Regions from separate parts of the Microbacterium shimangi genome, predicted to be linked through region 1. Evidence: predicted binding sites of a transcription regulator. Region 1 holds the regulator's gene; each other region holds the start of a gene.
What was found. The regulator HrcA, encoded in region 1, represses chaperone genes, less so after heat shock. The targets are predictions, from matches to a motif close to TTNGCACTCGNNNNNNNCGAGTGCNAA.
Positions count from the first base shown of each region.

Region 2: groL (chaperonin GroEL) is a predicted target of HrcA. The motif match lies at 8,331-8,357, and genes of this name have one in related genera.
Region 3: groES (co-chaperone GroES) is a predicted target of HrcA. The motif match lies at 5,549-5,575, and genes of this name have one in related genera.

Region 1 is NZ_JBIGII010000004.1:589,790-599,877, forward strand. It holds gene ACFXQA_RS09715 (ExeM/NucH family extracellular endonuclease) at 1-903, opposite strand, end outside; gene ACFXQA_RS09720 (pyridoxal phosphate-dependent aminotransferase) at 1,084-2,244, shown strand; gene lepA (translation elongation factor 4) at 2,257-4,119, shown strand; gene ACFXQA_RS09730 (DUF1990 family protein) at 4,131-4,781, shown strand; gene hemW (radical SAM family heme chaperone HemW) at 4,781-5,998, shown strand; gene hrcA (heat-inducible transcriptional repressor HrcA) at 6,078-7,118, shown strand; gene dnaJ (molecular chaperone DnaJ) at 7,170-8,303, shown strand; gene ACFXQA_RS09750 (16S rRNA (uracil(1498)-N(3))-methyltransferase) at 8,306-9,037, shown strand; gene ACFXQA_RS09755 (HIT domain-containing protein) at 9,117-9,464, shown strand; gene ACFXQA_RS09760 (PhoH family protein) at 9,457-10,088, shown strand, end outside.
Region 2 is NZ_JBIGII010000002.1:187,792-197,879, reverse strand. It holds gene ACFXQA_RS01485 (DUF2079 domain-containing protein) at 1-1,120, opposite strand, end outside; gene ACFXQA_RS01480 (response regulator transcription factor) at 1,213-1,917, shown strand; gene ACFXQA_RS01475 (sensor histidine kinase) at 1,914-3,347, shown strand; gene ACFXQA_RS01470 (hypothetical protein) at 3,464-3,634, shown strand; gene ACFXQA_RS01465 (CPBP family intramembrane glutamic endopeptidase) at 3,749-4,294, shown strand; gene ACFXQA_RS01460 (cysteine hydrolase family protein) at 4,329-4,874, opposite strand; gene ACFXQA_RS01455 (nitroreductase family protein) at 4,922-5,497, opposite strand; gene msrB (peptide-methionine (R)-S-oxide reductase MsrB) at 5,494-5,901, opposite strand; gene ACFXQA_RS01445 (DUF2332 family protein) at 5,976-6,977, shown strand; gene ACFXQA_RS01440 (DUF3263 domain-containing protein) at 6,987-7,256, shown strand; gene ACFXQA_RS01435 (LytR C-terminal domain-containing protein) at 7,292-7,882, shown strand; gene ACFXQA_RS01430 (cold-shock protein) at 8,019-8,219, shown strand; gene groL (chaperonin GroEL) at 8,396-10,015, shown strand.
Region 3 is NZ_JBIGII010000008.1:13,571-23,658, reverse strand. It holds gene tsaE (tRNA (adenosine(37)-N6)-threonylcarbamoyltransferase complex ATPase subunit type 1 TsaE) at 1-400, shown strand, start outside; partial or broken gene ACFXQA_RS14275 (alpha/beta fold hydrolase) at 437-1,177, opposite strand; gene tsaB (tRNA (adenosine(37)-N6)-threonylcarbamoyltransferase complex dimerization subunit type 1 TsaB) at 1,365-2,012, shown strand; gene rimI (ribosomal protein S18-alanine N-acetyltransferase) at 2,009-2,506, shown strand; gene tsaD (tRNA (adenosine(37)-N6)-threonylcarbamoyltransferase complex transferase subunit TsaD) at 2,503-3,555, shown strand; gene ACFXQA_RS14255 (hypothetical protein) at 3,552-4,052, shown strand; gene ACFXQA_RS14250 (class I SAM-dependent methyltransferase) at 4,300-5,493, opposite strand; gene groES (co-chaperone GroES) at 5,664-5,960, shown strand; gene rarD (EamA family transporter RarD) at 6,121-7,074, shown strand; gene ACFXQA_RS14235 (ABC transporter substrate-binding protein) at 7,253-8,533, shown strand; gene ACFXQA_RS14230 (ABC transporter ATP-binding protein) at 8,684-9,421, opposite strand; gene ACFXQA_RS14225 (ABC transporter ATP-binding protein) at 9,418-10,088, opposite strand, start outside.

The DNA.
Region 1 (10,088 bases):
GTTCACGCCCGCGGGGGAGTAGACGAAGACGGCGTCCGAAGCGACGTGGGTCGCCCAGTCGAGCGTGCCCCCGGTTCCGGCCGTCTGGATGATGTAGCCGTTCAGGCCGCCGGTGGGGTAGCGCGCGGTGACGACACCCTCGGTGGTGACGGTCTGCCCGGCGAGCGGTGACGTGTCGGTCGTCCCCTGGATCTCGGCGATGGTCGCATTCGTGGGGTCGGTCGGCTCCGGGTCGGGCGTCACGCCGCTGTTGGTCGGCGTGGGTGCACCGGCGGTGAAGTCGGCGCCGTTGACCGCGGTGTTGGTGTGCGTGGCGTTGCGCGAAACGCTCGTCGTGTTCGAGGCCGCCGGTGCGGGCGAGCCGCCGGCAGCGGGGGTCGCGGCGGGGCCGTAGGCCACCCAGTCGACGACGCTGGCGTCGGTGGGGGTCTGCACGAGGCCCGCCGCGTTCGCGAGCGCGACCTTGCCGCCCGTGCCGCTGAGTGCGAGGGTGCCTTCTGCGTCGGGGGTCGGCAGCGCTTCCGTGCCGCCCGTGCCCTTCGCCAGCTGGACGAGGTAATGCGCGCCGGCCGGGATGCTCCCGGTCAAGGGCAGCTGCGAATTGAACGCGCCGCCCGCGGAACCGTACTGCAGGCTCCAGCCGTCGATGCTCTGAGCGGTGGTGCTCACGTTGACGAGTTCGACGAAGTCGTTCGTCAGGGTCGCACCGGAGTTCCCCCCACCGCCGTAGACCTCGTTGATGACGACAGCGGCCGTCGGGCTCACTGCGGCCTGGGCAGGCAGCGCGGCGATACCGAACGAGCCCACAGCGAGGGCGGTGACGACCGCACTCGCGGCGAGCGCACGGCCCTTGCCTCCTCTCGCGTGTTCGAAGCGGTCGGAGGTCGGGGAATGCGACGTCACAGAGTCTTCTCCAGGGTGGGGGCGCACGGCGATCGACACCGACGTGGTGTCGATCGGGGGTCGGGGGGACCTGGCTCGATCTTGTCCGACCCCCCGGACGTCGGGGTTGCTCCGAGATGAACAACGGGTGACGCGAATCGAAGCGCCAGGGCGCGTGCCGCCCGGAAATAGACTTCCCGCATGCCCGCAATTCCCTCCCACGTCTTCGGAATGGCGGGTTCGGGTGTGCGTCGCATTCTCGAGGTCGCCCTTCAACGGCCCGGCACGATCGTCCTCGCCGTGGGGGAGCCGGGCATGGCGGTCGCCGAGCCGGTGCGCGACGCGGGGTCTTCCGCCTGGCGGCGCGGTGACGTCCGTTACACGCCGAACGGTGGCATCCGACCGCTTCGCGAGGCGATCGCCCGCAAGCTCGCGCGCGAGAACCAACTCGAGGTCGACGTCGAGCAGATCTGGGTGACCGTCGGCGGCACGCAGGCCCTGCACCAGGCGATGACCCTTACCCTGACGGCCGGTGACGAGGTGCTCATCCCCGACCCGGGCTACACGACCTTCACGATGAACGCGCATCTCCTGCAGGCGACGCCCGTGCCCTACGTCTTACGGCCCGAGAACGGTTTCGTCCCCGATCTGGCCGGACTCGAAGCGCTGGTCGGCCCGCGCACCCGCGCGATCGTCATCAACAGTCCGTCGAATCCGCTCGGTGTCACCTACGACGCGACGACCATCGCCGCCCTCGTCGACTTCGCCCGCCGCCACGATCTGTGGGTGGTCAGCGACGAGGTGTACGAGCGCTTCACCTGGGGCCGTGCGCACGTGAGCCCCGCCACCTTCGACACCGACGGACGCGTCTTCACCGTGTTCTCGACCTCGAAGACCTACGCGATGACCGGTGCGCGCGTGGGCTGGCTCGTCACTCCGCCCGGTTGGCAGGACGTCATGCTGCGGGTGCAGGAGGCGGCCATCAGTTGCGTCGACACCCCGGCGCAGTACGCGGCGCTGGCCGCCATCGACGGCCCGCAAGACGCGGTGGCGACCGCCGCGGCGCACTACGCCGAGAACCTCGTCGCCGCATCCGCCCTTCTCGACGAGCGCGGGTTCGGCTATCTGCGTCCGACGGGCGCTTTCTACCTCTGGATCGACGTCTCGCACGTCAGCGAAGGCGACGTCGCCGCGTGGTGCCTGCGGTTCCTCGACGAGCGGGGCGTCGCCGTGGCGCCGGGCTCGGCGTTCGGGGCGGAGGGCGAAGGGTGGATCCGTATCTGCCTCGCGAGCGACCTCGACAGCATCCTCGAGGGCATCCGGCGCCTCCCCGCGCCCGCGGCGCCGCCCCGTCGCCCGTAGAATCGACGGAACATGTCACCTCGCGCCTCACATTCCCTCGAGCCCTCCGCGACTCCGCCCGAGGTGATCCGCAACTTCTGCATCATCGCCCACATCGACCACGGAAAGTCGACGCTGGCCGATCGGATGCTGCAGATCACCGGCGTCGTGTCCGATCGCGACATGCGCGCGCAGTACCTCGACCGCATGGACATCGAACGCGAGCGCGGCATCACGATCAAGAGCCAGGCCGTTCGCATGCCGTGGGCGGGCCCCTCGACGGGTTCGGGGACCGACGGGGTGCACACCCTGAACATGATCGACACCCCCGGCCACGTCGACTTCACCTACGAGGTCAGCCGCTCGCTCGCCGCGTGCGAGGGTGCCGTGCTGCTCGTCGATGCCGCGCAGGGGATCGAGGCGCAGACCCTCGCGAACCTGTACCTCGCACTCGAGAACGACCTCACGATCATCCCGGTCCTCAACAAGATCGACCTCCCGGCCGCCGATCCCGACAAGTTCGCCGCCGAGCTCGCCGGTCTCATCGGTGGCAGGCCCGAAGACGTCCTCCGCGTCAGCGGAAAGACGGGCCAGGGCGTCGAAGAGCTCCTCGACCGCATCGTGCGCGACATCCCCGCCCCGAAGGGCGATCCGAATGCCCCGGCCCGCGCCATGATCTTCGACTCGGTCTACGACTCCTACCGCGGCGTGATCACCTACGTGCGCATGATCGACGGCAGCCTCGAGCCGCGCGAGCGCATCCAGATGATGTCGACACGCGCGACCCACGAGCTGCTCGAGATCGGCGTGTCGAGTCCCGAGCCCACACCCTCGCGGGGTCTGGGCGTCGGCGAGGTCGGCTACTTGATCACGGGTGTGAAAGACGTGCGCCAGTCGAAGGTCGGCGACACGATCACCACGCACCGTTCCCCCGCGACCGTGGCACTGCCCGGCTACACCGACCCGAAGCCGATGGTGTACTCGGGCCTGTACCCCATCGAGCAGAGCGACTACGCCGATCTGCGCGAAGCGCTCGACAAACTCAAGCTCTCCGACGCATCGCTCGTCTACGAGCCCGAGACCTCCGTCGCCCTGGGCTTCGGGTTCCGATGCGGGTTCCTCGGCCTCCTCCACCTCGAGATCATCACCGAGCGCCTGGAGCGCGAGTTCGATCTCGAGCTGATCGCCACTGCCCCGAGCGTGGTCTACGAGGTCAAGACCGACATCGGCGAGACCATCGTCGTGACCAACCCCAGCGAGTATCCCGACGGTCGTGTCGCATCGGTGTCGGAGCCGATGGTGAAGGCCGCGATCCTCCTTCCGAAAGATTTCGTCGGCACGGTCATGGAGCTGTGCCAGCAGCGACGGGGCTCGCTGCTCGGAATGGACTACCTCAGTGAGGACCGCGTCGAGATCCGCTACAACATGCCGCTCGGCGAGATCGTCTTCGACTTCTTCGATCAGCTGAAGAGCAAGACGCAGGGCTACGCGAGCCTCGACTACGAGCCCTCCGGTCAGCAGGACGCCGACCTCGTCAAGGTCGACATCCTCCTCCAGAGCGAGAAGGTCGACGCCTTCAGTGCGATCGTGCACAGGGAGAAGGCGTACGCCTACGGCACCCTCATGACGGAGCGTCTGCGCAAACTCATCCCGCGCCAGCAGTTCGAGATCCCCATCCAGGCCGCGATCGGCGCGCGGATCATCGCGCGGGAGAGCATCCGCGCGATCCGCAAAGACGTGCTGGCGAAATGCTACGGCGGCGACATCAGCCGCAAGCGAAAGCTTCTCGAGAAGCAGAAGGAGGGCAAGAAGCGCATGAAGACCATCGGTCGTGTCGAAGTCCCCCAGGGCGCGTTCATCGCGGCCCTCTCGGGCGACGTCGAAGAGAAGAAGTAGGACCGACTCCCGTGCGTCGCGGCACCTTCAAGGACGAGACGGTGGATTACGCCGCGGTCGGCGCCACCCAGGCCCCCGATCTTCTGCAGTATCCGCCCGAGCGGTCGATCCCCGCCGAAGAGACGTGGCGCATCGGCAGCGGTGAGGAGCGCTTCACCACGGCGGGCGAGGCTCTTCTGGCGTGGGCGGCGCAGCGCGAGGGCGGTCTCACGATCGCTGACGTGCGTCCCGCCGCAGGGCCGTCGTACACCGGCGTCGGTTACGACGGGGAGGGTCGCCCGGTCGCACCCAGCAGGCTCGACTCCGATCAGCGCTTCGACGTCGACGGAACCCCCTTCGTCGGCCCGGGGACGACCGTGCACCTGCGCGGCCACGCGGGCCGCTATCGCGCCGATGCCGAGGCTCGCGTGATCTCGGTGATCGAAGATCCTCGGCGCGTGGGTTTCGCTCTCGGTACCGTGGGCGATTCGGTCGTCAGCGGCGAGGAGCTGTTCCTCCTCGAATGGCGCGAGAACGACGAGGTCTGGTTCACCGTGCGGGCGTTCGACCGCCCGGTGGCTCTGCTCTACCGGCTTTTCCCCGCGATGGTCCGCCAGCGTCGGCGCGAGCTGTTCTCCCGGTACTTCCGGGCGATCTCGCCGATGTACACGACACCCGCCTGATGGGGTCGGCCCTTCCTCTCGGCGACCCCGCGCCCCCCGACGGTGCGCTGCCCGACGATCTCGCGCACGACCCGTCGACCCCCTTCAGCGTCTATCTGCATGTTCCGTTTTGCCGGGTGCGGTGCGGCTATTGCGACTTCAACACCTATACCGCCACCGAACTGCGCGGGGCGCGGCAAGACCAGTACGCCGACACCGTGCGCAACGAGATCACACTGGCTCGGCGGGTGCTCGAACGGTCGGATGCCGTGCGTCCCGCACAGACGGTCTTCTTCGGGGGCGGCACGCCGACGCTCCTCCCCGCCGGCGACCTCGCGCGCATGCTCGACGGGGTGGCGGCAGCCTTCGGCCTGGCAGACGACGCCGAGATCACCGTCGAGGCGAATCCCGACACCGTGACACCCGCCGTCGTGCGCGAGCTCGCAGCATCCGGTGTCACCCGCCTCTCTATCGGCATGCAGTCGGCGATGCCCCACGTACTCGCGGCGCTCGATCGGACGCATGATCCCGAGAACGTGGCGACCGCCGTCTCTGCCGCTCGCGACGCCGGTCTCGCTGTCAGCGTCGACCTCATCTACGGCGCCCCCGGAGAGTCGCTCGACGACTGGCGTGCGTCGGTCGAGACGGCCGTCGCGCTCGAGCCCGACCACCTCTCCGCCTACGCGCTGATCGTCGAGGACGGCACGAAGCTCGCCCGGCAGATCCGCCGCGGCGAGGTCGTCGCCCCCGACGACGACACGCAGGCCGACATGTACGAGCTCGCCGACGACCTTCTCGCCGCCGCCGGGTTCGACTGGTACGAGGTGTCGAACTGGGCGCGCAACGACGCCCAGCGCTCACAGCACAATCTCGCGTACTGGCGAGGCTCCGACTGGTGGGGATTCGGGCCGGGCGCCCACAGCCATGTCGCGGGCCTGCGCTGGTGGAACGTGAAGCATCCGGCGGCTTACGCGCAACGGCTCGCCGCGGGGGAGTCGCCGGCCGCCGCGCGCGAGCGTCCCGACCCCGGGGCGCGGCACCTGGAGTCGGTCCTGCTGCGCTCGCGCATCCGCGAGGGCCTCCCCGTCGCCGAGCTCACCGCCGGGGGCCGACGCGCGGTGGCGTCGCTGGTCGACGGCGGACTCATCGATGGCGGACCGGTCACCTCGGGGCGCATCGTCCTCACCCGGCGGGGGCGCCTTCTCGCCGACACCGTGGTGCGCGCATTGACGGCGTGATGGCCACGGCCACGGCCCGCACGATCCGCTAGAATTGGCACTCACGCCAGACGAGTGCCAGAGACGCGAGAGGAGAGCCATGGTCAGCGAACGCGGACTCCAGGTTCTCCGTGCGATCGTGCAGGACTACGTCGACACACGCGAGCCGGTGGGTAGCAAGGCGATCGTCGAGCGCCACGCCTTCGGGGTGTCGGCGGCCACGATCCGAAACGACATGGCGCTGCTCGAAGACGAAGAGTTGATCGCCGCGCCCCACACCTCATCGGGTCGCATTCCCACAGACAAGGGTTACCGCGTCTTCGTCGACCATCTCGCAGACCTCCGGCCTCTGAATCCCGCTCAGCGCAATGCGATCGCGTCTTTCCTCGACGGCTCCGGCGACCTCGACGACCTGCTGGCCCGCACGGTGCGCGCCCTCACCCAGCTCACCGGCCAGGTCGCGATCGTGCAGTACCCCTCGTTCGCCCGCGCCAACGTCACGCACGTCGAGCTGGTCGATCTGGGCTCGGGCCGCCTGCTCGTGATCGTCGTCACCGACACCGGGCGGGTCTCCCAGCGCATCGCTTTCGTCCGTGACGAGCCGACCGAGGCCGAGCTCATCCAACTGCGGGCCCGCATCTCTGCCGTGGTCGTCGGTCACCTCGTGGGCGACGCCACGCAGCGGATCACCGAAGCCCTCGCAGCCGCGACCCTGCCGGCGGTGGGGGTGGATGCTGCCGCGCACGCGATTCTGCGCGTGCTCGTCGAAGAGCTCGAGGAGTTCCGCCAGGATCGTCTCGTCATGGCCGGGGCCGCCACCCTCGCTCGACGTGAGTCCGATTTCCGGGGCAGCATCTACCCGCTGCTGGAGGCGATCGAGGAGCAGGTCACGCTCCTGAAGCTCATGACCGAGATGGTCGTCGACGCGAAAGGGCTGGCGGCCAGCATCGGACGCGAGAACGAACCGTTCGGCCTGATCGAGGCGTCCGTTCTCGCGAGCGACTACGACGCATCCGGCACCGGAGCCCGCGTGGGGCTTCTGGGGCCGACGCGAATGGACTACCCCTCGCACCTGGCGGCGGTTCGCGCCGTCGCCCACCATTTGACCAGGATGCTCGAAGACGACGAGAACGCCCGCTGACGCGGCATCCGTCCATGACGATCCCCGCCACGAGCGGGCAGGAAGGCGACTGTGGCTGACCACTACGAGGTCCTCGGTGTCGCGCGCGACGCGAGCACCGACGATATCAAGAAGGCGTACCGACGTCTCGCCCGCCAGCTTCACCCCGACGTGAACCCGGGCGATGACGCATCCGAGAAGTTCAAGCTCGTCACGCACGCCTACGACGTCCTGAGCGACGCCGAACAGCGCCGTCGCTACGACATGGGCGGTGACACCGGTGCCTTCGGCGGTGGCGGGGGAGCAGCCGGGTTCGGCGGCTTCAGCGACATCTTCGAGACGTTCTTCGGCGGAGCGGGCGGCGGGGGCGGCGGCAGCCGCGGGCCGAGGCCGCGATCGCGGCGCGAACGCGGACAGGACGCCCTCGTGCGAGTCACCCTCGAGCTCGACGACGTCGTCTTCGGTGTGCACCGCGACCTCGAGGTCGACACCGCCGTGCTCTGCGAGACCTGCAACGGCGCGTGCACCCAGCCCGGTACTTCCGAAGTGACCTGCGACATCTGCCACGGCAGCGGTCACATCCAGCGCACCGTCCGAAGCCTCCTCGGAAACGTCGTCACGAACCAGCCCTGCGGCACGTGCCAGGGGCACGGCACGACCATCCCCTACCCCTGCGCCACCTGCCAGGGCCAGGGACGCGTCCGCGCCCGCCGCACCGTGTCGGTCGACATCCCCGCGGGAGTCGAGACGGGCCTGCGGTTGCAGCTTCCGGGTTCGGGTGAAGTCGGGCCCGCCGGTGGTCCGAACGGCGATCTCTACCTCGAGGTGACCGTCGCCCCGCACGAGACCTTCAGCCGGGACGGCGACGACCTGCTGGCCACCCTCGAGGTTTCGATGCCCGACGCGATCCTCGGCACCGAGACCGCGATCACCGCGCTCGACGGCTCGGTCGACCTCGAGATCCGCGCCGGTGTGCAGTCGGGTGACGTGCTCACGATCAAGGGCCGCGGTGTCACGCCCCTGCGAGGCACCCAGCGCGGAGACCTGCGCATCGGCGTGCACGTGGTCACCCCGACGCGCCTCGACGCGAAGGAGCGGTCGCTGATCGAAGACTTCGCGAAACGCACCAAGGCGCCCGCACCGCACCTGGCCGAGTTCCACCAGGGCCTCTTCGCGAAGCTCCGTGACCGGTTCCGCAACGTCTGACCGTGGCGCTCCACTTCGTCACCGACGCGGCCGCGGCGGCCCACCCCGGAGATGACGTCGTCCTCGACGGCGCCGAGGCGCACCACGCCGCCGTCGTCCGTCGTCTTCGCGTCGACGAGGACGTGACGGTTGGTGACGGTCGCGGCGTCTGGCTCACCGGACGCACCACGACCGTCAGCCCGCGCGAGGTCGTGGTGCGTGTCGACGACCGTCGCGACGAGCCGGCCCCGCAGCCGCGGATCCTGCTCGCGCAGGCCCTCGCGAAGGGTGACCGGGACGAGCTCGCGGTGCAGGCCGCGACTGAGCTCGGCGTCGACGCGATCTTGCCGTGGCAGGCCGAGCGCAGCGTGTCGCGGTGGGATGCGAAGGCCGAGAAGGGCGTCGCGCGCTGGACGACCATCGTGCGCGAGGCGTCGAAGCAAGCTCATCGCGCCTGGATTCCCGAGGTGCGTCCGCTGGCGAAGACCGCCGATCTGGTCGCTTTAGCGGCAGACAATCGGATGCTGCTGCTCGAACCGCGTGCGACCGAAACTCTCAGCGCGACCGAGCTGGTTGCAGCCGGCGGCGACGTGATCCTCGTCGTCGGTCCCGAGGGCGGGATCGCCCCCGGCGAGCTCGCTGCCCTCGAGGGCGCGGGTGCCCGGCCGGTGCGCCTCGGACGCACGGTGCTTCGCACGTCGACCGCGGGAGCGGCGGCCCTCGCGGTGGTGAGCGTGCGCCTCGGGCGCTGGTGATCGCGTTCGTCCCCCGAGTCGTCGCACCCGTGCCGTCTCACCCCGAGCCGCGGCACGCCACGCCGGTAGACTGGCGGATATGACTGAATCGTCGATCTTCACGCGCATTCTCGAGGGCGAGATCCCGGCAGAGATCGTCGCCGAGACCGAGAACGTCTTCGCCATCCGCGACATCGCACCGCAGGCGCCCGTGCACCTGCTCGTCATCCCCAAGACGGGGGAGTACCGGAGCGTCGTCGAGTTGGCGTCTCACGACCCCGCGCTTCTCGCCGAGGTCATCGCGCTCGCGCACACGGTCGCGACCGAGCACGCCGACGGAGACTTCCGTCTTGTCTTCAATACCGGCGCGGGTGCCGGTCAAACCGTCTTCCATGTGCACGCACACGTCCTCGCGGGCGACCTCGATGAGAAGAGCCTGAATGCCTGAGTCCTCCGACGGCGTCGTCGTCGAGCACGTCTACGTCGACGGTGTCGCGATGGTGCAGCTCCTCGGCCCGCAGGACCGCCTCCTGCGCGTCGTCGAGAAGGAGCACCCCGGGGTCGACGTGATGGTGCGAGGCAACGAGATCACCCTCTCGGGCGAGGCCGTCGCCGTCGCCGGTGCCCTTTCGCTCGTCGAAGAGTTGATCGCGATGACGAAGGCCGGCCACGGGCTCGAGCCCGCCGACGTCAGCAGTTCGAGCCGCATTCTACGTTCCGAGGGTGGGCCGCGCCCCTCCGAGGTGCTCGGCGAGGCGATCCTGACCTCGCGCAGCAAGGCGATCCGCCCCAAGACCCTCGGACAGAGGGCCTACGTCGATGCGATCGACGAGAGCACGATCGTGTTCGGGATCGGTCCGGCCGGAACGGGCAAGACATACCTGGCGATGGCGAAGGCCGTGCAGGCGCTTCAGCGCAAAGAGGTCAGCCGCATCATCCTGACCCGCCCGGCCGTCGAGGCGGGCGAGCGGCTCGGCTTCTTGCCGGGCTCGCTGACAGACAAGATCGACCCCTACCTGCGGCCGCTGTACGACGCGCTGAACGAGATGATGGACCCCGAACTGGTTCCGAA
Region 2 (10,088 bases), on a different contig from region 1:
GAGACACCGTGAGCAGCGCCGTCGTCGCCGACAGGCTCACGAGAAGAACAAGACGGTGCCGGAACGAGGTCCATCCCGCGTCGTGCCGGAGCCGCAGCATCCCATCGATGAAGGCGGCGGTGACGATCGGCACGAGGACCGCGTCGTAATGGTACGAGCTGCCCCAGTAGTTGGGGTTGTCGGACAAGAACCGCCACGCGAGGGTCGGGATCACCACGAGCACCAGCGGCGAGCGGAGTGCGACGAAAGCGGTGGGGAGGAGCAGCACCGCGATGGTGGCGATCTTGATGTCGTTGGACATCAGCGTCAGCAGTTGGGTGACCGCGCTGCCGAATCCGACCTGGCCCGTGTAGTTGTTGTTTCCGACCGGGTTGAACAGGGGAATGACGACGTAGCTCGTTAGGACCGTCGCTGTGACACCGAACAAGCCCGTCGCGATGCCCAACCGACGCCCGGACCGATCGGAACGCGCGGCCAGGACGGCGATGAGCGCGCCGATCCCCGCCACGGTCAGCCCGAGGTCTTCTTTCACGAGCACGAGAGGCGCGGCCCAGAGCGCCGCAGGCAGGAGGCGCCGGGTGCCGAGCGCCGTGAGCGAGAACGCCAAGAGGGGTACGGCGAACGCGATCTCGTGGAAATCGAACACGACCGCATGGGCAAGGCCGCCGGCGAATCCGTAACCGAGCGCGACGACGATCGCCGTCCGCAGGCCGACGATACGGGCAGCCCAGATCGTGAGCGGCACGACCCCGACGGCGAGCAGCACGGCTTGGGCGACGAGTAACAACTGCGGGCCCCCGAAGACCGCGTAGAAGGGTGCGAGCGTCGCCAAGATCGGGGAGAAGTGGTCGCCCAGCAACGAGTAGTCGATGCCCTTCAACAGCGACGAGGGGAGCTTTCCCTCGGAGTAGGCGCGCACCCCTTGATCGAAAATTCCGAGGTCGTACCCCGTGGTCAGCAACTGCGCGTGCCGCTGCAGCGCCAGCGTCGCGAAGATCGCAGCGAACACCAGCGCACTTCCCCACCCCAGGCCGTGAGCGCGGTCGAAAGACGCCGACCGACGGGCGTGCGGGGGCAGGGGGTTCTGTGCGGCGTGGGCTGCGAGAAGTCGGTGGGCCATGAGCTCATGGTCAGAGCGGGTCGCTGATCCGCACCTGACGCACGCTGACGTCGCCGTCAGGATCGGTCTGCGCGGGGGTGTGACACTGAGCTATGCGCATCTTGGTCGTCGACGACGAACGAGCCTTCGCCGAAGTTCTCGCCGCGGGACTCACTGCGGAGGGCTTTGTGGTCGACACCGTCCACGACGGCCGCTCGGGCTATCTGATGGCAGCGACGGGTGCCTACTCCGCGATCGTCCTCGACCTGATGCTCCCTCGACTGAGCGGGTTCGCAGTGGCTGCGAGGTTGCGCGCCGACGGGGTCAGGACACCCGTGATCGTGCTGACGGCCAAGAACGGGGAGTTCGATGAGGTCGAGGCCTTGGAAAGCGGGGCGGACGATTACCTTCGGAAGCCGTTCAGCTACCCGGTGCTGGTTGCGCGCATTCGGTCGTTGCTGCGCCGCCCGACCGAGATCACCGAGAGCGTGATCGCGATCGGTGATCTCGTCATGGACGCCGCCCGGCGTCATGTTCGCCGCGCCGGGGTTCACATCGAGCTCAGCGGGCGGGAATGGATGATCCTCGAGATACTGGCTCGGGCGGCGGGCACCGTTGTGTCGAAAGAGGCTCTGCTCGGGGAGGCGTGGCCGGACGAAGCTGACGATGTGAACCTGGTCGAGGCCCGAGTGAGCGTGTTGCGCCGCAAGATCGACGCGCCGTTCGGTCGCCGTTCTCTCGAGACCGTGCGCGGCGCCGGCTACCGCCTGATCGACGATCGACCCGCGGCCGATCGGCACATCGAGGACCCGGCGTGAAGGCCGTTCGAACGCCTGCCTGGGGGAGCGTAGCGACGCGCCTCGCACTGACCGCGGGCATCCTCGCCTCGGTGTTGCTCGCGAGCGGAGCACTGCTTGTGCGCTCGGCCCTCCATTCGACCCAGATGGCAGCAACGGAGCAGTTGGCCGGCGCCCAGGCCTCGCAGATCATCGATGCGACCCGCCAGAACGTGCGTCTGTCCGGCGAGTTCGGATCCCTGCCGTATGAACTCCTTCGCAGCGATGGGGCTCTGATCTCGTCCTCTCCGGTGCTCGCCGACGCCGAGATCGATGGCCCGATCATGTCGCCCCCGCGCGAAGACGCGGAGCAGACGGGGGGAGAAGTGTGGACCGGCACCATCACCGCAGGACCCTTGTCGGGGCAGACCCTCACCGCGGTGAGCAGCACGCTCAACGCCTCCAGTCTCCTCGATCGCGCGGACCCTCCTGGCGGTCCGCTCGCGGATCCGAATCTGGCGACGTATCGCGCCTACGTCTTCGTCACCGCCGCCGCCGCCGATCGGGCTGTTGCGACGATCGATCCCTTCCTCTGGTCGGGCGTGATCGTGGCCGTCGCGCTGCTGGCAGGCACGGCGGCGATCACCGCGAAACGGTCGCTTCGTCCCGTCGATCAGATGCGACGTGCCGCGGACGCAATGTCGGGTGCCCCCGACGGAGCGCGCATCGCGGTCCCGGATTCGCCCGACGAACTCCGTGCCCTCGCCGCGACGCTCAACGCGATGCTCGTCAGGGTCGACGAGGCCGCAATCCGCCAGACCCGATTCACCGCGGACGCCGCCCACGAGCTGCGCAGCCCCATCACTTCGCTCATCGCCGCCCTGGAAATAGCACAGGCACACCCTGGTCTCGTGCCCGCTGAACAGACTCTGGCGCACGTGCATAGGGAAGCCCGACGACTGGAGGACCTCGCCCACGATCTCCTCGAGCTCGCGGCGGCAGGTCGTTCGGAGAAGCCACCGCAGGGGACGTGTGCGGACGCCCGGGCCGTCTTGCGGGATGCCCTCGCGGAGGTCGAGGAACGATCCCCCGGCGTTGACATCCGTGTTTCGGACCCCGCACCAACCGGCGGTATCCCGGTGCGGCTTTCCGCTCGAGATCTGCGGCGCGTCCTCGTCAACCTCCTCCAGAACGCCACGCGCCATGCGCGCACTCACGTCGAGATAGACCTGAGGGTCGACGGCGCCGTGGTGCGGATCGAGGTCGCGAACGACGGTTCACCGATCCCGATCGGCGACAAGGCACGAATTTTCGAACCCTTCGTTCGTCTCGACGAATCGCGGTCCAGAGACACCGGCGGCGCGGGGCTCGGATTGGCGATCGTCCGCGAGATCGCGGCTCGAGAGGGGGGCGCGCTCGCCGTCACCTCGACACCGACCCGCACGGCGTTCACCGTGACTCTTCCGCGGTGACAGCGCAGCGATCCCGGCAAGGGCGGCAACCACCCGACGCCCTTGACGAGGCTCGGCCGACCCGAGGAGACTCGCAGCCGGGGCCGCGGACACCCCGTCGGAACAAGGAGGCTTCGATGGACGATCCAGAATCACCCTCGCTGTGGACTCGCCTGAAGTGGGTGCTCACCGGGCGGCCGCGCACCCAGGAAGAGATTCGTGCGGCGCGAGCCGCGGGCGAACAGGACCCCACAACCCCTCAGCGATTCGATATTCCGTCGACCCGCAACGTCGGCGGCATCTCCTAGGGGCTGCCCGCGACGACACTGCCTGCTCTGGCCGCAGCGAGTCATCCTGTGGAGCCATGACGTATACATCCTCCGGTGGATGTTCGGCATTCTCCCGCGAAGTAGCGTGGCCACGTGATCGAGTTCGTTTTGTTCTGCCTTCCCGTCGTCGCCTACGTCGCTGTGCAGTCGCGAGGGCGCAGTAGGTCGTTCAGACATGCGCTCGAACGCGTCGGTGCGACGCGCGGATCACGTTCCGCGTATGCGTGGGCGCTCGTGCTGCTGCTTCCCCTGGTGCTCACGGGTTGGCTGGCGATCGTTCTGATACCCGCCGAAGTTCTCAGCATGCCCGGGGTCACCATCGCGCAGATCACCTCGGTCGCGGGGGTCCTCTCGGTGATCCTCCGGGCGGTAGGTGAGGAGGTGCTCTTTCGGGGATTGCTGGGAGGAGTGCTCATGCGCCGCCTCGGTTTCGCGTGGGGGAACGTTCTGCAGGCCGTGCTCTTCGTCTTGCCCCACCTGGCCCTTCTTGCCATCGACGTCCGCACCTGGCCGATCATTCCCGTGCAGTTCGCTGCGGGGTTGCTCCTGGGGTGGCTGAGGTACCGCACCGGCTCTTTCGTCCCCGGCGCTGCCGTTCACGCCATCAGCAACGTCGCCGCGGGCATCATCGCCGGGTAGGCGAAGCGCGTGGCCGGACCCGCCGCCGAACGGCTCAGGGGGTAGACGACAGCGCCACGACGTCGTGCTTCGCGGTGGCAAAGCGCTGCCCCGGGTAGCGCAGGCCGCTGAAGTACATGTTGGTGTGGGCGACGATCTGTTCGCCGGTCAGAGCGACTCCGTCGTGCTCGGCGTCCGTGGTCGTGTGCGCATCGGACACCAGAGTGACGTCGTAGCCTCGGGAGGCCGCGGCCTGTGTCGTCGTGCGTACGCAGTAGTCACTCTGCGCGCCGGCGACAACGAGATGGGTCACAGAGAGCCCGGTGAGGATCTCTTGAAGGTCAGTGCCGGCAAACGAGTCGCGGTACGTCTTCCGCACCAGGGGCTCGCTGATTTGCCTCTCGAGCGGGGGCGCCAGGTTCCAGGCATCAGTTCCCTCTGCGAAGCCGCCGTGATCCTGAACCCATACCACCGGGACTCCTTCGCTTCGAGCGCGGTCCACGAGCTTTGCGGAGCTACGAAGCACCGCCTCTACGTCGAAGCAGCGGGCCACTACTCCCACCTGCAGGTCTATGACGAGGAGTGCTGTCGATGGGGGCATAAACCGATTCTTTCAGCGACGCTCCGCGAATCGTCGCGCCGGGCGGGTCAGTCGGCGTCGGTCGCGTCGAGTTCGTCGGCTTTCTTGCCCCGCGGCATGCGGGACAGGTGACGGCGGGCGTCGACGGCTTTGCGGCGAGCGATCTTCCGGGTGGGAGGCTTACCGCCGACATACAACCAACCGAGAAGCTCTTCGTCCTTCTCGAGACCATGCGCTTTCGCGACGGCCTTGCTCCGGGTGTAGTCCCCGGTGCGCCACAGGACGCCCCATCCCGCATCGTCGAGCAGCAGGCTCAGCATGTGCGCGACGCCCGAGGCGACGGCCTCCTGTTCCCACCGCGCCACCTTGCTCTTGCGGTAGCTGGCGACGATGGCGATCAGCAACGGGGCGCGCATCGGCTTCGACGAGGCACCCTTCTGGCCGGCTGCCTTGTTGATGGCCCGACCCAAACGCTCGCGATCGTCGCCGCGGAGCTCGATGAGCCGCCACGGGCGCAGCGACGAGTGGTCGGCGACCCTCCCCGCGGCAGAGACCAGCACTTCGATCTCCGCGCGGGTGGGGGCGACATCGGTGACCTTCGACCACGATCGACGCGATCGAACGGCCTCGAGCGTCGTGCTCATTCGTCGCCGCCGGGGGTGAACGTCAACGCGAGCGAGTTCATGCAGTACCGGTCACCCGTCGGCGTGCCGTACCCGTCGGGAAAGACATGGCCGAGGTGCGAACCGCACGCGGCGCAGCGCACCTCGGTGCGCACCATTCCGACGGTGCGGTCTTCGATGAGTTCGACGGCGTCGGGACGAACGGATTCGTAGAAGCTCGGCCACCCGCAGTTCGAGTCGAACTTGGTGCCGCTCTGGAACAGCTCGGCTCCGCATGCCCCGCACGCGTACAGGCCGGCCCGTTTCTCGTCGAGCAGCTCACCGGTCCACGCGCGTTCCGTCGCGGCCTGCCGAAGAACGGCGTACTGGTCCGAATCGAGCTCCGAGCGCCACTGCTCATCGGTCTTGTTCACGGCGTATGTCATCTGCGCCTCCTCTTCTGCTCCATTCAACCCGATGGCCGGGCGGTCGGCGCCGGGGTTGCCGCGATGATGGGAGAGTGGATCAGGATGCTGCGGCCGACGCCGACGCCGTCATCGCCGCCCGATATCAGCATTTCGCCGAGGTCGAGGCGCCCGGTCGATCCGATCTGTACGCGCAGTGGGCGGCGGGAGTGGCCGCCGACCCTGAGACGCGTTCGATTCTCGCCCGCATCCCCGACACGCATCGGCAGCCGCCGCTCGTCTTCGCCGTCACGCGCTTTCTCGGTGCGCCCGAAGGCGACTATCCGGCCTGGGCCCGCTGGCTGTCGGCGAACGCCGAGACGGCCGTCGCGGAGTGCGGTGCGCGCAGCATCCAGACCAATGAACCCCTCCGGTGCGCGGCGCTGCTGCCCGCGCTCTCGCTGATCGATGGGCCGATCGCGCTTCTCGAAGTCGGGGCGAGCGCGGGAATCTGTCTCTACCCCGACCGGTACTCGTACCGGTACGCGACCCGTGATGGCGTGGTCGCCATCGATCCGTCCGACGGTGTCTCATCTGTCGTACTCGAGAGCGCCCTCGACGGCGACCCTCTCGTGCGCCTGCCCGAAGTGGTGTGGCGTGCCGGTATCGATCTGCACCCGCGCGATGCTCGCGACCCCGACGATCGCCGGTGGATCACCGGCCTCGCGTGGCCAGGCGAAGGCGGCCGCGCCGACCGGATGGCGGCGGCGCTCGATGTCGTCGCGGCCGATCCACCGCTGCTGGTGTCGGGCGACGCGGCCGATCTGCTTCCCGCGGTCGCTGCGCTCGCGCCGCCGGACGCGACGCTCGTCGTCACCACCCCGGGGGTGCTCGCGCACGTCCCTCGCCGATCGCGTCGTGCGCTCATCGATGCGGCGCGGGCAGCCGGCCGGTGGATCACGATCGACGCGCCCGCTCTTCACGACGGGTGGAGCTCGGTGCCGAAACCGTGGCCGGGGCGGTTCGCCCTCGCCCTCGACGGCGACATCGTGGCCTCGGTCGACCCGCTCGGCGCCACAGTGGAGTGGCGGAGCGCAAACCCGCTCACGCGGGTTTAGCGTGAGAATGTGCCCCTCTCCGATCGCGACCGCGCCCTTCTCGTCTTCGAGGCGCAGTCGGTGGTGGCTCCGGGCCGTCGCCGCAGCGGCGCCAAAGAAGAGGCCATCCGTGCCGAGCTCGGCATGCCCCCCGCGCGGTATTACCAGTTGCTCGGCCGGCTCATCGACACCGCCGACGCGTTGGAGTTCGACCCGATGCTCGTGCGGCGACTGCGACGGATGCGTGACGAGCGGGAAGCGGTGCGCGCCGCCCGCGTGACGCGCTCGGCATCGAGCTGACGGGCCTCGAGAGCCCTGGCGGGTAGCATCGTCGGGTGCCAAGACCGACGATGCCGCGAGACCGCTTTGACGACCTCGCAGACGAGAGCGGCCGGGTCGGCGCGCACCGGGCAGAGAACCCGCGCATGCGCGGTGGGGTCATTCTGCTCTGGGCCGTGATCGCCACGATCGTTCTGGGGGCCGCGGGAATCTTCGCGTCGTTGCTCATCTCGGGTCGTGTGACGCTCTTTCCCACTCCCGAGCCGACGTCGTCGGTGGCGCCGGCGCCGACGGCCGTGATCGATAGCTCGTCGACGGTCATCGTGCTGAACGCGTCGGGCCAGGCCGGTCTTGCGACGCAAGTGCGCGAAGTGCTCGTCGCCGCGGGATGGACGATGGAATCCGTTTTGCCGGGCGACGCCGGAACGTCGTTCGAGACCACCACGGTCTATTACTCGCAGCCCGAAGACGAGGCTGCCGCGGCAGGGGTGGCCGAGGTCATCGGCGGAGCCGACGTGGCGCAGAGCACCGCGTACGACGCCTATCCCGTCGAGGACGACCCCGACACCGAGGCAGACGAGACACAGGCGCTGCGGCTGGTCGTCGTGATCGGAACCGACCGCGTCACTGCCTCTCCCGCGCCGTAGAAGCACCGTCGCGGGCGCCGTGTTTCGGGCCGGTAAAGATCTCGATGCACGCGTGTCACAGTATGGCGATACGCACTGATCCGGTGTGTGCGGCATGCTTACGATGGTGCCCGTCGCACAGCATCAGGAGAGTCGCATGACCCAGGGCACCGTCAAATGGTTCAACGCTGAAAAAGGCTTCGGCTTCATCACCGCCGGTGATGGTCAGGATGTCTTCGTCCATTATTCGAACATCGACATGACCGGGTTCCGCGTCCTCGAGGAGGGCCAGGCGGTCGAGTTCACGGTGGGCACCGGACAGAAGGGTCCTCAGGCCGAATCCGTCCGAGTGGTCTGACCCTCCCCAACCTTTCAACACCGCAGCATCCGGTCTCGGATGCTGCGGTGTTTCTCGTCCATCCCCCTCCTGCCGCAGCTTGCACTCCCTAGGGGAGAGTGCCAAGATGGATTAGCACTCGCCTTCGGTGAGTGCCAAAGATCTGTGTACCCAACGTCCGGGAGGGACGACCAAACATGGCAAAAATCATCGCTTTCGATGAGGAGGCCCGTCGCGGTCTCGAGCGCGGCCTCAACATTCTCGCCGACGCCGTCAAGGTGACCTTGGGTCCCCGCGGTCGCAACGTCGTGCTCGAGAAGAAGTGGGGCGCTCCCACCATCACGAACGACGGCGTCTCGATCGCCAAAGAGATCGAACTCGACGACCCGTACGAGAAGATCGGCGCCGAGCTCGTCAAAGAGGTCGCGAAGAAGACCGACGATGTTGCCGGCGACGGCACGACGACCGCCACGGTTCTCGCGCAGGCTCTGGTCCGCGAAGGCCTGCGCAACGTCGCAGCCGGCGCTGACCCCATCTCACTGAAGAAGGGCATCGAGAAGGCCGTAAAGGCCATCACCGACGAGCTCCTCTCCAGCGCCAAAGAGGTCGAGGGCAAGGCGCAGATCGCCGCGACCGCATCGATCTCGGCTGCTGACCCCGCCATCGGCGAGCTCATCGCCGAGGCCATCGACAAGGTCGGTAAAGAGGGTGTCGTCACCGTCGAGGAGTCGAACACGTTCGGCACCGAGCTCGAGCTCACCGAGGGTATGCGCTTCGACAAGGGGTACATCAACCCCTACTTCGTCACCGACCCCGAGCGCCAGGAAGCGGTCTTCGAAGACCCCTACATCCTGATCGCGAACCAGAAGATCTCGAACATCAAGGATCTGCTCCCGATCGTCGACAAGGTGATCCAGGAGGGCAAAGAGCTCCTCATCATCGCCGAGGACGTCGAGGGCGAAGCTCTCGCGACGCTGGTTCTCAACAAGATCCGCGGCATCTTCAAGTCGGTCGCCGTCAAGGCTCCCGGCTTCGGCGACCGCCGCAAGGCGCAGCTGCAGGACATCGCGATCCTCACGGGTGGCCAGGTCATCACCGAAGAGGTCGGTCTCAAGCTCGAGAACGCGACCACCGACCTGCTCGGCCGCGCTCGCAAGGTCATCATCACGAAGGATGAGACCACGATCATCGAGGGTGCCGGCGAGGCATCGCAGATCGAGGGTCGCGTGACCCAGATCCGTCGCGAGATCGAGAACACCGACAGCGACTACGACCGCGAGAAGCTCCAGGAGCGTCTGGCCAAGCTCGCCGGTGGCGTCGCCGTCATCAAGGCGGGCGCAGCCACCGAGGTCGAGCTCAAGGAGCGCAAGCACCGCATCGAAGACGCCGTTCGCAACGCGAAGGCCGCCGTCGAAGAGGGCATCGTCGCCGGCGGCGGCGTGGCGCTCATCCAGGCCGGCAAGGTCGCGCTCGCCAACCTCCACCTCACGGGTGACGAGGCGACCGGCGTGAACATCGTCCGCGTCGCGATCGAAGCTCCGCTCAAGCAGATCGCGCTCAACGCCGGTCTCGAGCCCGGCGTCGTCGCGAACACCGTCGCAGGCCTCCCGGTCGGACACGGCCTCAACGCCGCGACCGGTGAGTACGGCGACCTGTTCGAGCAGGGCATCATCGACCCGGCGAAGGTCACGCGCTCGGCGCTGCAGAACGCAGCCTCGATCGCCGGCCTCTTCCTCACCACCGAGGTCGTCGTCGCCGACAAGCCCGAGAAGGCATCGGCTCCGGCCGGTGACCCGACCGGCGGCATGGACTTCTGATCCACGCGTCATAGTCGAAAAGAACGGCCCCTCCGCAGCTCGTCAGAGCAGCGGAGGGGCCGTTCTTTCGTTC
Region 3 (10,088 bases), on a different contig from region 1:
GGTCGTGCTCACGGGGCCGCTCGGGGCGGGGAAGACCACGCTCACGCGCGGCATCGGCACGGGCCTCGGCATCAGAGGGCCGGTCCAGAGCCCCACCTTCGTGTTGGCCCGCACGCATCCTTCACTCGTGGGCGGTGCGCCGCTCGTGCACGTCGACGCCTACCGGCTCGGTTCTGCGGTCGAACTCGACGATCTCGATATCGACGTCGCGGGGTCGGTCGTCGTGGTGGAGTGGGGCGGTGGAATGGCCGAGTACCTCGCCGATGAGTGGTGGGAGATCGAGCTGGTGCGCCAGACGGGCGGTCGCGGCATCGATTCGGCCTGCGGCGACATCTCGCGGGCGGCGGCTGAGCTCGACGCCGACGCGCCGCGCACGGTCACGATCTCGCGTCGACCCTGAAGGGCGCATCACCGGCGCGAGAAGGCGAAGCACGTCGTCGGGCCGCTCGACCGCGGCGTAATGCCCGGCCGTGCTCAGCCTGGTGACCGCGTAGTCGGCGATCCGCCGTGCGAACCACGCGTCGTCCGAGCGCCGTGAGAACACGTCACGTTCTCCGACGACGGCCCGCACGGGGCAGTGGATGCGGCGCCACCGGCGGTCGTCGTACGCGCGTGCCGCGCGTGCCGCCCGCAGAAAGGCCACGGGGCGGATCTCGTCGGCGAGGGCATCAGACACCGACCGGTCGACGTCGAGAGGGTGGCGGAAGAGCGGCATCGCCAGGATTCGAAGGAGGCCGATTCTCCGAAGGAACCGCAACAGCGGGGGAGCCGCCCGACCGAGCCGGTGCAGCAGGTGCATCGCGAGCAGCATGCCGGTGAAGCCCCGGAGCCGCATGCCGCCGCGCACCGGGCGCCGCAGCGCGTCGAGCACGCTGCCGCCGGTCGCCGAGACCAGCCCTACCGCGAGCGTCTCGTCGGGGTGTCGCGCGGCGATGTCGAGCGCGACGAATCCGCCGAGGGAGTGCCCGACCAGCCGCCAGCGGCTGTATCCGAGCGCGTGCACCGCGGCGACGACCGCGGCCGAGAGGTGCGCGATCGAGGGGGCGCGTTCGCCGCTGGCGCCCCAGCCGGGGAGATCGATGAGCACGACGTCCGTGAGCGGGTCCAGCGCCCGATCGGCCGCGGCGAGCAGGGGCGTCCAGGTCGTCCAGCGCGCGGCCGCGCCGTGCAACAGCACCAGCGCAGCGCCTCCGGAGCGGCGACCCGCGTAAGTCGTGACCGCGCCGACCGCCGTCGGCACGACGACCCGGCTAAGCCCCAATCGAAGCTCGTTCGTCTCGAGGGAGGTCGGCGCGGTCACGGGCCGTATTCGGTGCCGACGCCGAATCGGATGGGGTGGGGCGGTGGACGATTATCCTGGACGAGTGTTCCTCGCCATCGATACCTCCCTCGGCACGTCCGTGGCGGTCGTCGAAGACGATGGGGTCATCGTCGCCGAGGCGAGCAGCGACAACCCCCTCGGTCACGCCGAGGTGATCGGCGACCTCCTCGCGCGAGTGGTGGGCGAAGCATCCGCCCCGCTCACGCACGTGGCGTCTGGCATGGGTCCCGGCCCGTTCACCGGACTGCGCGTGGGTATCGCCGCGGCGCGCACGTTCGCGCTCGGTCGCGCCCTCCCCGTCGTGCCCGTGCCCAGCCACGACGCCGTCGCGCTGGGTGTGCTGCTGCAGCGCGCGATCATCGACGGCGCTGACGCCGCGCCCGAGCGCTTCGCGGTCGTGACCGATGCGCGCCGGCGCGAGTTCGCCTACTCGGTCTTCGAGGGGCTCGACGACGACGGGCTGCCGGTGCGCACCGACGGCCCGGCGCTCGCACCCCGCGACGATCTCGACGGCATCGTGGCAGAACTGCGGGCCGTGCGGATCGACGCGGCGTCGGTCCCCGCCACGATGATCGCCCTGATGGCCGCCCGGGCGGTCGCGGCGCGACGCAAGCTGACCTCGTCGGAGCCGCTCTATCTGCGAACACCCGACGTCACGGTCGGCGCCGTACGCAAGCGGGTGCGCACGTGAGTTTTCGACCCGCAACCCCCGACGACCTCGAGGCGATCATGGTCCTGGAGCGCGCGTCGTTCCAGGGTGATGCGTGGTCGGACGCCGTGATGCGTGCGGAGTTGGCGTCGGAGCACACCTGGTACGTCGTGGCTCAGACCGCGGGCGGTATCGAAGGCTATGCCGGGCTCCGCGCCCCCGCGGGCGGAACCGACGCCGACGTGCAGACCATCGCGCTCGCCGAGTCGGCGCGCGGCCGTGGCCGTGGCCGTGCCCTTCTGCGGCAGCTGTTGACGGAGGCGTCGCGCCGCGGCATGCGCGAAGTCTTCCTCGATGTCCGCGACGACAACGACACCGCGCAGAAGCTGTACCGGTCGGAGGGTTTCGTCGAGATCGGGCGTCGACCGAACTACTACCCCGCGGGCAACGTCGACGCGGTGGTCATGCGTCTCGACGTCGCGGGATGGCGGCAGGCCGCCGAGTCGTCTGCGACCGACGCGGGAGCGTGCTCGTGAGCGGCGCGCCCCTGGTGCTCGGGATCGAGACCAGCTGCGATGAGACGGGGATCGGGATCGTCCGCGGGCGCACGCTGCTCTCGAACACCATCGCCTCGAGTATGGAGGAGCAGGCCCGGTACGGCGGTGTCGTCCCCGAGGTCGCCGCCCGCGCGCACCTCGAGGCGTTGCAGCCCGCCATCGAGGCGGCGCTTCGCGAAGCATCCGTTCGTCTCGAAGATCTCGATGCGATCGCGGTCACCAGCGGGCCCGGGCTCGCGGGGGCGCTCATGGTGGGTGTCGGCGCCGCGAAGGCGCTTGCGGTGTCGCTCGACAAGCCCCTGTACGCGGTGAACCATCTCGTCGGCCACATCGCCGCCGACATCCTCTCCGACGACGCGCCGCCGCTGGAATACCCGACCGTCGCCCTGCTCGTCAGCGGTGGGCACACTTCGCTCCTCCTCGTGCGAGACCTCACGGGTGATGTCGAGCTGCTCGGCGAGACGATCGACGACGCCGCCGGCGAAGCGTTCGACAAGGTTGCGCGCATCCTCGGGCTGCCCTACCCCGGCGGCCCCGAGATCGACCGGGCGGCCGCGGCCGGCGACCCCGCTGCCATCCGCTTCCCCCGGGGACTCTCGCGGTCTTCCGACCTGGCCGAGCACCGCTACGATTTCTCGTTCTCGGGGCTCAAGACGGCGGTCGCGCGGTGGGTCGAGCAGCGCGAAGACGCGGGGGAGCCGGTGCCCGTGGCAGACGTGGCCGCGTCGTTCCGAGAGGCCGTCGTCGACGTACTCGTGACGAAGGCCCTCGATGCCTGCGCCCGCCACGACGTGCCGCGACTGTTGCTCGGGGGCGGGGTCATCGCGAACCGGCGCCTTCGCGACGTGGCTCTCGAGCGAGCGGATGCTGCCGGGGTCACCGTGCGCATTCCACCCCTCACCCTCTGCACCGACAACGGCGCGATGATCGCCGCGCTCGCCGCCGAACTCATCAGCGCGGGACGCGAGCCGTCGACGCTGTCGTTCGGCGCTGACTCCACTCTGCCCGTCACGGAGATCCAGGCATGAGCGAGCCTGAGCGGCCGGCCGACGCGGAGTCTGCTGCGCAGCTTCCCGGGCCGCCGCCACCCCTCCCCGACCTCGCGGCGGTGTCGGCGTCGATCGAACGACCTCGCCTCGCGTCGCCCGCCCCGCGCGCGGTGGCCCACGCTCCGGTGGCACCGGTGTCGGCGGTCCCCGTCGCGGCGGCCCCGGTGGGGGAGGCGCCCGCGGTCGAGACGGGTGAGAGCCTCGCGCAGTGGGCGCCCGCTGAGCCGCGCGCGCCGCGGCCCGTCGTCGGACCGTGGGCCCTCGGGCTCGCGATCGTGGCGCTCGCGGCATCGTTCGTCGTGGGATGGGGGCTGCCGGTCGGACTCACGGCGATCCTCGTGGCGATCGTCGCACTGCGCCGGCCGGTCGAGCGGCGGGGTGTCGCGGTGTGGGCCCTGGTGCTCGGCGTTCTGTCGGTTCTGTACAGTGCGGGCTGGCTGCTGTGGGCCGCCTGGCAAAGCGGCCTCATCGGCTGAGCCCCCCCCCGCCACCGCCCCCCTCCTCCTGACCTTCGCTGTCCCCTCCCACGAAATGGGCTTCCCCTGTCGCAAGTGGTGAGCCAGGGGCGCCGTTCGTGACAGCGGAAGCGCAGTGGAGCACGCTCGCCTGTCACGAACGGTGAGCGGCACCCGCCTTATGCGACAGGGGAAGCACGTGAGGGCGGATGCCGCGGGGGTGGGGAGACGTCGCCGGAGCAGAGGGCGAGGGGCGGATGCTGCGGGGTCAGGCGACGCGGTCGGCGAGGAGGGCGAGCCGACGCGAGCCGACGCGCGTCATCAGCAGCGTCGCGGAATCGTCGCCGCGCAGGGCGAGCTTGGTCCGCAGAGCGGCGGGATCGATGTCGACGCCGCGCTTCTTGATCTCGAGCGACCCGATCCCACGGGCACGCAGCACCTTGGTCAGCGCCCGCGTGTCGGCGGGAACCTCCTCGCGTACGCGGAAGGTCGACACGAACGGGCTCGTCAGCGCCGTGTCCGACGTGAGGTAGGCGATGCCGGGGGCGAGCATGCCCGCATCGAGGGCGCGGGCGACATCGCCGATGAGCCGGGAACGGATGACCGCGCCGTCGGGTTCGTGAACGAAGGCGCCCAGGTCGCGGGCCGGTGCGTCTTCGGCGTCGGCGGCACTCGTGATCTCCCAGGTCTCGGCGCCGCGCATCACGAGCGCGGCGCGGCGCACGCCCTCGCGGGCGAGTCCGCCCGACCAGAGCACGAGTTCGACCGTCGAGCCGTCGGAGCTCACCCACTGCGCTTCGAGATCGTCGGGGATCGCATCGCGGTCGTGCGCGGGCCCGAGCTTCATGCCCCCGGGAAGCCGGTTCATCGTGTCGAAAGCCCAGTCGAGAGGGGGCGAGTAGTCCGCCGCCGAGACCCGGGTGGTCTCGGTGTGCCCCGGCGTCCGGCGTGCCGGGTCGAGCCAGACTCCGTCGACACCGGCGAGGTCGGTCTGCTCGGCGGTGCCGTGGCGCACGTCGACCGTGCCGCCGAAGGGGGCGAGGTTGTAGGCCGCGATGGCCGCCGTGACCTCGTCGGCATCGACGGCGCGGACGTTGAGCCCGAGGGCCGCGAGCCCCATCGCGTCGCCGCCGATACCGCAGCCGAGGTCGGCGACGGTGATCATGCCCGCATCGCGGAAGCGTGCCGCGTGACGCCCCGCGATCGACAGGCGCGTGGCCTGTTCGAGCCCGGCCCGGGTGAACAGCATCCGCTCGGCGAACTCACCGAACTTCGCCGAAGCGCGGCTGCGAAGCCTGGCTTGACCGACGACGGCCGAGACGAGTTCGGGGGAGTGGCCGGCCGCGCGGAGGCGCGAGACAGTGCGTGCCACATCGTCGGCAGCCCCGGGGGTGGTCGAGGTCTCATCGAGCAGACGCAGCCCGTCGGGGGTGAGGAGGGCTGTCAGCTCGGCGATGTCCATCGCTCCCACACTACGGGGCGGAGCCGCGAGGATCGGGCTACCGCAGGCGCCGTCATTGGCACTCGCGTTGCATGAGTGCCAGCAGTTCCCTAGACTTGGGTTTAGCACTCTCCACGTGCGGGTGCTAACGAGTCTTCCGTACCGAAGCGTCAAGAAAGAAGAGGTAGACCGTGTCGGTTTCCATCAAGCCGCTCGAAGACCGCATCGTCATCCAGCAGGTCGAGGCTGAGCAGACCACGTCCAGTGGTCTCGTCATCCCCGACACTGCCAAGGAGAAGCCCCAAGAGGGCAATGTCGTGGCTGTCGGCCCCGGCCGCATCGACGACAACGGCAACCGTGTTCCGATCGACGTCGCCGTCGGCGACCGCGTCATCTACAGCAAGTACGGCGGCACCGAAGTGAAGTTCGGCGCCGACGACTACCTGGTGCTCTCGGCGCGCGACGTCCTGGCGGTCGTCGTTCGCTGATCGCGATCTGTTTCGCGAAGGGCTCGGATGCTTCTGCATCCGGGCCCTTCGTCATCCCCGGGGCAACTGGCAGTAATCGCGTCAGTCTCGGCAGTCGGCGGGCCATGAACGCCGCCTCCGTGTCTCCGGCGAGACCTAGGCTTGTCGAGTGACAGACCGGATGACGAAGCCCGCACCCGGTGCCACCGGTTCACCTTCTCGCGAGATCGCGGTCGGTGGGTTCTACGCGTTCATCGCTTATCTGCTGTGGGGCTTTCTCCCGCTGTACTTCCTCCTCCTCGTTCCGACCGGCGCGTGGGAGGTCGTCGGGTGGCGCATCGTGCTCTCGCTCGTCTTCTGCGCCGTCCTGCTCGCCGTCGTCCGCGGGTGGTCTGCCCTGTGGCGGATCGTCCGACAGCCGCGACTGCTCGGGCTCACGGCGCTCGCCGGGGCACTCATCTACGTCAACTGGCAGGTGTTCCTTCTCGGAACCCTGAGCGGTCACGTCATCGAAACGAGCCTCGGCTACTTCATCAACCCCATCGTCACCGTGCTCCTCGGCGTCCTGGTGCTCCGCGAACGGTTGCGCCTCACGCAGTGGATCGCGATCGGCATCGCGGTCATCGCCGTGGTCGTCATCATCGTCGGGTACGGCACGTTCCCCTGGATCGCGCTTTCGCTGGCCGCGTCCTTCGGGTTCTACGGACTCGTGAAGAAGAAGATCGGCCCCGCCGTCGACGCCGTCAGCGGTCTCACCCTCGAGTCGGCGTGGCTGCTTCCCGTCGCCCTCATCCAGCTCGCCGTTGTCGCCGCGACCGGTGGCCTCACCTTGTTCACCGCCGGCGCCGGCCACGCGACCCTTCTCCTGCTGGCGGGGGTCTTCACCGCGACGCCGCTGCTGTTCTTCGCGGCGGGCACCCGGCGTGCACCGCTCAGTCTCGTGGGGCTGCTGCAGTTCGTCGCGCCCATCCTGCAGTTCATCACCGGGGCGTGGCTGCTCGGAGAGCCGATGCCCCCCGAGCGGTGGATCGGTTTCGCTCTCGTCTGGGTCGCGCTCCTCGTTCTGACCGTCGACTCGCTCGCCGCCGCCCGCCGCGGGCGCACCGCGCCATCGGACGTCGCCGAACTCACCTGAGCGCCGCTGACGAACACATCGTGCGGCGCCGCGCATCATTTGTGCGTTGATAACGATTAAGTCGCGTTACACATCGTTAACGAACGGCAACACCGGCGAGACGAGCGGACCAATAGGTTTAGGGCACTGGGCCGGTTCCCGAACCGCGCGCCCGCAATCATTCACAGCAAGGAGCAACATGAGCGTCATTTCACGTTCGCGTGCAGGCAAGGTCCTCGGCGGTATCGCCTTGGTCGGTGTCAGCGCACTCGTCCTGGCAGGCTGTGCCGGTGGCGGCGGAGCAGCTGAATCCTCCGCACCCGCAGCCGAGCCCGGCAGCGACATGACCCTGAAGATCGGCACGGCGCTTCCCCAGACGGGAACGCTCGCCTTCCTCGGCCCGCCCGAAGAAGCCGGTGTCGCGTACGCCGAGTCGCTCATCAACGAAGCCACCGCCGACACCGGACTCACCCTCGAGACCGTCTTCGGCGACTCCGGCGACACCGACAACAAGGCGTACGAGACCGAGATCCCGCGTCTGCTCGGCGAAGATGTCTCGGCGATCATCGGTGCCGCATCGTCGGGTACGTCGCTGCAGTTCATCGACCAGGTCGTCGGTGCGGGCGTCATCCAGTTCTCGCCGGCCAACACGTCCGACGCCTTCACGACCTACGACGACAACGGTCTGTACTTCCGCACCGCTCCGTCCGACGTCCTCCAGGGCGAGGTCCTCGGTAACCTGATCGCCGAAGACGGCGCTCAGTCGCTCGGACTCATCGTGCTGAACGACTCCTACGGAACCGGCCTCGCGAAGTACGTCTCCGAGGCATTCGAAGCCGCCGGCGGCGAGGTTGTCGCTGAAGCCACCTACAACACGGGTGACACGACGTTCGACTCGCAGATCAGCACGGTTCTCGCGGCCGACCCCGACGCGATCGCGCTGATCACGTTCGACGAGGTCTCGACGATCCTGCCGAGCCTCTTCGGTCAGTTCCCCGCCGAGGGCCTGTACTTCGTCGACGGAAACCTGAAGAACTTCACCGACGCGGGCTTCGCGCCCGACGCCCTCACGGGTGCCAAGGGTACGCTCCCGGGTCTGTCGATCGACTCGATCGGCGACTTCACGTCGGCGCTCGACGAGTTCGTCTCCACCAACGGAGACGCCCCTCTGGCCGACTACAGCTACGCGGCGGAGTCTTTCGACGCCACCGTGCTGCTGGCACTCGCATCGCTCGCAGCCGGTTCCACCGACTCCGAGGCGATCGCCGGCAAGCTGCAGGAAGTCTCCGGCGGTACCGGTGACGGCGAGAAGTGCGAGTCGTACGCCGACTGCGCCGAGATCATCCTCGGAGGCGGCGTCGCCGACTACGACGGTGTCTCGGGTCCGATCACGTTCGACGACGCCGGTGACCCCACCGAGGCGTCGATCGGCATCTACGAGTACGTGTCGGACAACTCGTACGTCGCGTACGAGGGCTGATCCGCAGTAACCCTCACAGGAAGGGCCCCGGTCTTCGGACCGGGGCCCTTTCCCGTTCCCGCAGGCGGGAACTGCTTCGACCTCTTCCCGCGAAAACGACGAGAGGGGCGGATGCTTCGCAGCATCCGCCCCTCTCGTGTTTCTCGTCGGTCAGACGCCGAGCGTTCCGAGATACAGCTCGGTGACCTTCGGGTCGTTCAGCAGCTCACGACCGGTGCCCGTGTAGGCGTCGCGGCCCTGGTCGAGGACGTAGCCGCGGTCGCAGATCTGCAGGCAGCGACGAGCGTTCTGCTCGACCATGATGCAGGTCACGCCGGCCTTGTTGATCTCGGAGACGCGGATGAACGCTTCGTCTTGACGGACGGGCGAGAGTCCCGCAGACGGCTCGTCGAGGAGCAGCACCTTGGGGTCCATCATGAGCGCACGGCTCATCGCCACCATCTGGCGTTCTCCGCCCGACAGTGAGCCGGCGCGCTGTTTGAGCCGCTTGCCCAACTCGGCGAAGATGCCCGTGACGAACTCCAGACGCTCCTTGTAGATCTTGGGGTTCTGGTAGAGCCCCATCTGCAGGTTCTCTTCGATCGTGAGGCTCGGGAAGACGTTGTTGTTCTGGGGGATGAAGCCCACACCTCGGCGCACGAGCTTGTCGGCCTTGAGGCCGGTGATGTCATCGCCCTCGAGCTGCACGGTGCCGCTGCGAACGTTCACCTGCCCGAAGATCGCCTTGAGCAGCGTCGATTTTCCCGCGCCGTTGGGCCCGATGATGCCGATGAGCTCGCCCTGGTTGGCCACGAGCGAGCAGCCGTTGAGGATGTTCACACCCGGGAGATATCCGGCATGGACGTCGTCGACGAAAACGACGGGGGTCTGGGTGGCGGTGGCGCTCATGCGCGGTTCCCTTCGTCTTCGGCGACGCCCTGTTCGACGAGCAGCGTCGCGTCGGCGTCGATGGATGCGTCGGCATCCGTCGTCGGGTCTGCTTCGACGACGTCGACGCGGCCGGTGACGACTCCCAGGTCGAGATCTTGGTGTGCGCCCAGGTAGGCGTCGATGACCGCGGGGTTCTTCATCACCGAGATCGGGTCGCCCTCGGCGACGATCTTGCCCTCGGCCATGACGACGACCCAGTCGGCGATGTGGCGCACCATGTGCATGTCGTGCTCGACGAACAGCACGGTCATACCCAGGTCTTTCAGATCGAGGATGTGGTCGAGGAGCGACTGGGTCAGCGCCGGGTTCACCCCGGCCATCGGCTCGTCGAGCATGACGAGCGTCGGGTCGGTCATGAGCGAACGCGCCATCTCGAGCAACTTCCGTTGCCCGCCCGAGAGCGAGGCGGCGAAGTCGTCGGCCTTCGCGTCGAGCTTGAACTTGGCGAGAAGAACCATGGCGCGTTCGGCGATCTCGTCGTCCTGCTTGCGCCACAGGGCGGGGATCAGGCTCTGCCAGAAACGCTCGCCGCGCTGTTTGCGCGCGCCGAGCTTCATGTTGTCGAGAACCGTCAGCAGGCCGAGCGCCTTGGTGAGCTGGAACGTGCGGACGAGGCCCATGCGCG